Regions from separate parts of the Leisingera sp. ABM4_060 genome, predicted to be linked through region 3. Evidence: riboswitches for the same ligand, from Rfam matches in the RefSeq annotation. Region 3 holds a riboswitch; each other region holds the start of a gene.

Region 1 (2,256 bases), 2.2 Mb from region 3:
CCGCCCCTTTTCAAGGAACCAGAGGTTCCCTGAAAAGCATTGGGCCGGGCGGGGGCGCTGCCGCAGGCAGCGCCCCCGCCCCCGGCGATTTGCAAAGCAAAGCGCAAAACCTCAGGCCCGATCGGATTTGCCGCCTTTTGCCGCCTGTAAGAGATTAAAACTCCACACCCTTTTGCGCCTTCACCCCGGCGCGGAACGGGTGCTTGATCTGCCCCATCTCGGTCACCAGATCGGCGATCTCGATCAGCTCCTCCTTGGCGTTGCGCCCCGTCAGCACCACATGGGTCATCGGCGGTTTCTGCTCCACCAGGAACTCCAGCACCTCTTCCAGGTCCAGATACTCATAGCGCAGCGCAATGTTGATCTCATCCAGCAGCACCATGGTGTTACGCTCGTCCAGGATCATCTCCTTGGCCTTCTCCCAGCCCTTCTGCGCAGCAGCGATGTCCCGCGCCTTGTCCTGGGTCTCCCAGGTAAAGCCTTCGCCCATCGCGTAGAACTGGCAGAGATCGCTGAAGTTCTCCTCGATCAGGGTACGCTCGCCGGTCTGCCAGGCGCCCTTGATGAACTGCACCACGGCAGAGGGCATCCCATGCGCAATGCAGCGCATGATCATGCCGAAACCAGAAGACGATTTCCCCTTGCCCGGTCCGGTATGGACGATGATCAGGCCCTTCTCGCCCTCCTTGGTCTTCATCATCCGGTCGCGCGCGGCCTTCTTCTTGGCCATCTTCGAGGCGTGGCGGGCGGCTTCTTCCTCTGAAATGACGGTTTCAGACTTTTCGCTCATGGTGTGCTCCAGCTGTTTGACCCCATGTCTTGACAAAGAAGCCTGCCATAGCGCAAGGGGGTTCCGCTGGTTCCTGTGAAAACAGGCGAAGAGGGAATGTGAAGGCCGCAAGGCTCAAGCACAGCCGCCCCCGCGACCGTGACCGGATGAGGCCGCCATGCCACTGGGAGATCACCCCCGGGAAGGCAGGATGGCCGGCAAGGCCCCCGTGCCTTGGCATCCGCAAGCCGGGAGACCTGCCAGCAAGAGGAGAGATCAACGGGCAGACGGGGTGTTCTGCGACCGGGTGAGGGGCTGGCACGAGACAGTTCCTTTTCGGCCATCCCGCATGCCCTGCCGCGACAGGAGGCGCGCCGATGGCTGACGATATGGCGGATCAAGCTGCCAGCAAACCGGGACCGGTCACCCTGACCGTGTGCCTCACTTGCCGCAACGAAGGCGCCGACCCCGAGGCGACCCGCCCCGGCACCTTGCTGCATGACGCCCTGAAAGAGGCCGGCATGCCCGAGGGCGTTACCTTGCGCGGTGTCAAATGCCTGTCAGCCTGCTCGCGCAGCTGCACCGTGCTGCTGACCGGCGGCGAGGAACGCTGGAGCTATGTCTACGGCGACATGGACCCGGAGGAGCATATCCCAGAGATCCTGGCAGGCACTGCCGCCTATGCCGCCACCGCCGACGGCCTGGTGCCCTGGCGCGAGCGCCCCACCGCATTCCGCAAACAATCCGTTGCCCGCATCCCGCCGGCCGCCTTCCCTTCCGAGGAGTAATCATGAGCGATCTCAACAAGATCCCCGTCACCGTCATCACCGGCTTCCTGGGTGCAGGCAAGACCACCCTGATCCGCCACCTGATGCAGAACCCGCAAGGCAAGCGCCTGGCGGTTGTGGTGAACGAGTTCGGCACCGCCGGCGTCGACGGCGACATCCTGAAGTCCTGCGCCGATGACAATTGCCCGGCGGAAAACATCATGGAGCTGGCAAACGGCTGCATCTGCTGCACCGTCGCCGATGATTTCATCCCCACCATCGAACAGCTGATGGACCTGCCGGAGAAGCCCGATCACATCGTGATCGAAACCTCCGGCCTGGCCCTGCCCAAGCCGCTGCTGAAGGCCTTTGACTGGCCCGCGATCCGCTCCCGCATTACTGTCGACGGCGTGATCGCCCTGGCCGATGCCGAGGCCGTCGCCAAGGGCCAATTTGCCCCCGACCTGGATGCAGTTGCCGCCCAGCGCGAGGCGGATGACAGCATCGACCACGAAACCCCGCTCTCCGAGGTGTTCGAAGACCAGATCTCCTGCGCTGACATCGTGCTGCTGTCCAAGGCCGATCTGGCCGGCGACGCAGGCGTCGAGAAGGCCCGCGCGGTGATCGAGGCGGAAGCGCCGCGCAAGCTGCCGATCCTGCCGATGAGCGAAGGCGTCATCGACCCGCGCATCATCCTGGGCCTGGAAGCGGCTGCGGAAG
Region 2 (2,256 bases), 550 kb from region 3:
TGTTCAAAAGCTGCATTTCACCGGGCCTGGCGAGGTTGTTGCCCCGGGTGAGCCGATTGCCGAGATTCTGCCTACTCAGGACCGCCTGATCGCCGAGGTCGAAATCCGGCCGGAGGACATCGGCCACGTGGCAGTGGGCGACCCGGTTGAATTAAAGTCGACGACCTTTGATTCCAGGCAGTACGGGGTCCAGGCAGGCGAGGTGTTCGAAATCTCACCAAACTCGCGCCTCAATGACCGCAAAGAGGCGTACTTCGAGGTCCGGATTTCTTTTGCGGATGAAAATACCTCAGAAGTTTCCTTGAGCCGCCGGCTGACTGCCGGCATGGAAGTCAACGCGGCGATCCGGACTGGCGAGCGAACCGTTCTTGACTACGTGGTTTCTCCCATTACCGAACCGATCGGGCGCGCCTTCCGGGAGCGCTGATCATACGGCCTGGAGGAGAACAGGGAGGATACCGCGGCAATCCAGCCTGCTACCACCTCAAAGGGCGCTTCCCGCAGTAAGACCGTTTAAGAGTTGGAAGCGTTTTAGAAGCGCGGGCAAGAACGGAACTGTGGCGGGATGGCCTGCCGGCTCCTCCCGTCAGGCTTAACCAGAAGGCTTCGCCGTAATTTCCGGGCCTCCCGCGCAGCTTGTGGCGCAACAGTTCGGTGCAGGCCTTTTCAGTTCCGTGACGCGCGGCTTCTTTTGTGCAAACCCGTCCCCCTAGCCGGGAGCCGGGATCAAGTCCTCAAGCGTTCAACGGCAAGCGGGCAATGGACGAGACGCTTGACTCGCATATTCCGTTTTGCCATTCAGCCAAAGTGACCGGTTCCGCGAGTGTTTCAATGCGCAGCGGAAGAAATAGGGAACACGGTGAGGCGTACCCAAAAGGGACCAAATCCGTGACTGCCCCCGCAACTGTGAGCGGTGAGTGACGCTGAACATGCCACTGGGAAGTCTCCCGGGAAGGCCAGCCGAACCAGGACCCGCGAGTCAGGAGACCTGCCGGACACGAGGACCGAGGCTCCGCTTGCGGGGGCTCAACTCTTATCCACCGGACGCCGGGGTGCGCGTCTGGCCCGGGCGTTGTTTCGACAATTCCGTGCCGCTACTCCCCGTTGTTCATTCCTGATTGCAGGTGTGCCTGCGTCGTCGAATGAGGACGAAATGAAACTGAACTACCTGGCCGCAGCCCTGGCCGTTTCCCTGCCGGTTACCGCATCGGCGCATTTCCAGCTGAACTACACCGAAAACGCGCTGATCGAGAAGCCCGGCGACGTGCCGATGGGGCTGGTGTTCTGGCACCCGATGGCGAACGGCCATGCGATGGACATGGGCAAGCCCGAAGAATTCTTCATGATCCACAAGGGCGAAAAGACCGACCTGGCGGACCGCCTGGAGCCCGCCACCTTCAAGGGCGTCGAGAACGAAGCCTCAGCTTACAAGGCCTCGGTGCCGGTGAAACGCTCGGGCGATTATGTGGTGGTGACTGTGCCTGCGCCTTATTACGAGGAAAGCGAGGACATCTACATCCAGCAGATCGCCAAGGTTGTGCTGAACCGCAACACACTGCCCACCGACTGGGATCAGCCGGTTGGCCTGGCCACCGAAATCCTGCCGCTGAACAAGCCCTACAACGTCATCGTGGGCTCCACCTTCTCGGGCCAGGTTCTGGCCGACGGCAAGCCGGTTCCGGGTGCCGAGATTGAAATCGAATTCATGGCCGCCGAGCCGGATCTCGAGAAGTTCTCCACCACCAGCCCGACCGTGGGTGAGATGCCGGGCGGTGCGATTGTGGCCATCGCCGACCAGAACGGCGTGTTCTCCTTTGGCATTCCGAAAGCCGGCTACTGGGGCTTTGCAGCTCTGGGTTCCGGTCCGGCGACCGAGCACGACGGCAAGGAACTCAGCCAGGATGCGGTGCTGTGGATCCACGCTGAAGAGCTGAAGTGAAAGCAGACCGATGCATATCGTAGACGGCGCACTGTCTAACCCGGTTGTGATCGGCGGCGCGGTTGCCGCCGTCGGCGGTATTGCCATGGGTCTGCGCAGCCTGCCGCTGGAGCGTATTCCGGCGGCGGGGGTGCTATCCGCCAGTTTCTTTGTGGCCTCGCTGATCCATGTCCCGATCGGGCCCAGTTCGGTTCACCTGATCCTGAACGGGCTGGCCGGGCTGGTGCTGGGGTGGGCCGCCTTCCCGGCGCTGTTTGTCGGGTTGTTGCTGCAAGCGGTGTTCTTTGGTTTTGGCGGGCTGACCGTCCTGGGCGTGA
Region 3 (2,256 bases):
CCGCGAGATGGACTGCCTGGCGCTGCAGCACGGGCTGCGGGCACTGGACAAATTCCCGAACATCCGCCTCTCCATCAACATGTCGGCGCGCTCCATCGGCTACCAGCGCTGGACCCAGGTGCTGGAGCGTTTTCTGAAACGCGACGCCAACCTGGGCGAACGGCTGGTGCTGGAAATCACCGAAGCCTCGGCCATGGCCGCGCCTGAGCTTGTGACCGATTTCATGGGCCGGATGCAGCAGCACGGCATTGCCTTTGCGCTGGACAGCTTCGGTGCCGCCTCCACCTCGATCGGCAGTTTCCGCCAGTTCTTCTTTGATGCGGTCAAGATCGACGGCCAGTTCGTGCGCGGCATCAGCGGCAATTTCGACAATCAGGCCGTGGTGCGCGCGCTGATCGGCATTGCCAAGCAGTTCGACATGTTTGTGGTGGCGGAATCGGTGGAAAGCCAGGAAGACGCCGAATTCCTGGTCGCCAATGGCGTCGATTGCCTGCAGGGCTACCTGTTCGGCGCCCCCTCGGTCTCGCCGCCCTGGGTCGAAGACATGAAGCAGCGCCAAGAGACCGGCTGACAGCCCCGCCAACCCTGGCGGTGCGCAGCGGATCAAACGCCCGCCCCTCCCCGGGGTCCCGGCGGCGGCCTGCGCCGCTGCGCGGCTCCTGCATACTCCGGTTGCGGCAGCAGCCGCCGGCCGCCCGTTCCCGCCGCCTTTGACCGCAACAGGCTTCTTGACAGAACGGCGCCGGTTTGCCTAAGTCCTGCCATTCTGGTCCGGCTGGGAGACCACCCGGGTAAAAGGGAACACGGTGCGGTGTAGCCAACAGGCGCCAAATCCGTGACTGCCCCCGCAACTGTGAGCGGAGAGCAATGCTGCGATATGCCACTGCCCCAAGGGGCGGGAAGGCGCAGCAAAGCCTCGACCCGCGAGTCAGGAGACCTGCCAGGATGATCACCCTGTCCGGGTGCGGGGCGCGCTGGGGACAACGGACTTCCGTAGTGGTGGCATTTTCACCGTCTGCGGAGGCCATGCCTTCCAAAGACCGACATTTGAACACGCTGCCCGGCACGGGCGGCAGCTTGGCCTGTGCGTATCCCCGCAGGCCGGGAGGAATGGACTATGCGCAAGGCAAGCTTGCCCCTGGCTGCAGCACTGGCAGCCGCCCCCGCAATCGCAACCGCCCAGGAGGAAGACGTTCTGCTGCTGGATGAGATTATCATCTCCGGCGGCCTGACGCCTGTTGAAGCTCAGAAATACGGCCGGTCCGCGTCTGTTGTGACCAGCGGGGAAATTGAAAAACGCGGCATCACCACCGTTCAAGACGCACTTCGATCGGTTCCCGGTGTCATGATCAACGGCTCCGGCGACAGTTTCACCCAGGTCCGCATCCGCGGCGGCGAAGCCAATCACACTCTGATTCTGATCGACGGCATTGAAGCCACCGGCGGCGACCGCGAGTACATCCTGTCCGGCCTGGACACCGCCAATATCGAACGCATCGAGGTTCTGCGCGGCCCGCAGTCGGTGTTCTACGGCTCCAACGCCTCCAACGGCGTGATCAACATCATCACCAAGACGGGCGGTATAGGCACCGAATACGGCGGCAGCGCCGAGGCCGGTTCGGACGGCTACCGGGCCTCTGCACGGGTTTCCACCCGCACCGAGCGCGGCGGCATCACCTTCAGCCTCGCCCATGACAACGACGACGGCTATGACAGCTCCGGCGACGGCGGCGAAGAGGACGGCATCCGCCGCAACACCGCCCAGCTGAAGGGCGACTATCTGGTCACCGACCGGCTAAAGCTTGGCTTCAATTTCCGCACCTCTGATGAACACTATGACAACGACAGCACGACGGATAATGCTACGGTTCCGGCGGGGTATGTGGTGGATGATACCGCACCTTTCAGCGACCGGGAGGAGCAGCAGGCCCAAGTCTACGCCGAATTCGATTCTTTGGGCGGACGTATCAAGCAGCGGCTGTCTTTTGAGCGCACGGATTTCGCCCAGTCCTTCAGCGGCTTCGCCCCTACTGAAACCCAGACGGAAGCTGCCAAATACCTTCTCAGCTTCGGCCTCGGCGGGCAGCGGGCAGACGAAGCGGACCACCTGCTGAATGTTCTGGCAGAATGGGAAGAAGACAGCAGCAGCAGGAACCCGGCGTTTGTCCGTGAAACGAAATCCCTGGCGCTGGAGTACCGCGGCAGCTTTGCAAACGGGCTGGACCTTCAGCTGGGTGTCCGCCATGACGACAACAG

Evidence for each region. A riboswitch is a leader RNA that binds a small molecule or an ion and turns the genes downstream of it on or off. The one in region 3 is predicted to bind cobalamin.
Region 1: it holds a riboswitch for cobalamin, as region 3 does, so the genes downstream of both, ACXAEH_RS09525 (DUF1636 family protein) here and ACXAEH_RS19915 (TonB-dependent receptor plug domain-containing protein) in region 3, are expected to answer to the same signal.
Region 2: it holds a riboswitch for cobalamin, as region 3 does, so the genes downstream of both, ACXAEH_RS17215 (DUF4198 domain-containing protein) here and ACXAEH_RS19915 (TonB-dependent receptor plug domain-containing protein) in region 3, are expected to answer to the same signal.

Annotation. Positions count from the first base shown of each region.
Region 1 is NZ_JBSWTX010000001.1:1,915,573-1,917,828, forward strand. It holds gene cobO (cob(I)yrinic acid a,c-diamide adenosyltransferase) at 155-790, opposite strand; cobalamin riboswitch at 841-1,048, shown strand; gene ACXAEH_RS09525 (DUF1636 family protein) at 1,147-1,557, shown strand; gene cobW (cobalamin biosynthesis protein CobW) at 1,560-2,256, shown strand, end outside.
Region 2 is NZ_JBSWTX010000001.1:3,561,213-3,563,468, forward strand. It holds gene ACXAEH_RS17210 (HlyD family type I secretion periplasmic adaptor subunit) at 1-427, shown strand, start outside; cobalamin riboswitch at 796-1,010, shown strand; gene ACXAEH_RS17215 (DUF4198 domain-containing protein) at 1,154-1,939, shown strand; gene cbiM (cobalt transporter CbiM) at 1,950-2,256, shown strand, end outside.
Region 3 is NZ_JBSWTX010000001.1:4,106,460-4,108,715, reverse strand. It holds gene ACXAEH_RS19920 (EAL domain-containing protein) at 1-571, shown strand, start outside; cobalamin riboswitch at 751-959, shown strand; gene ACXAEH_RS19915 (TonB-dependent receptor plug domain-containing protein) at 1,118-2,256, shown strand, end outside.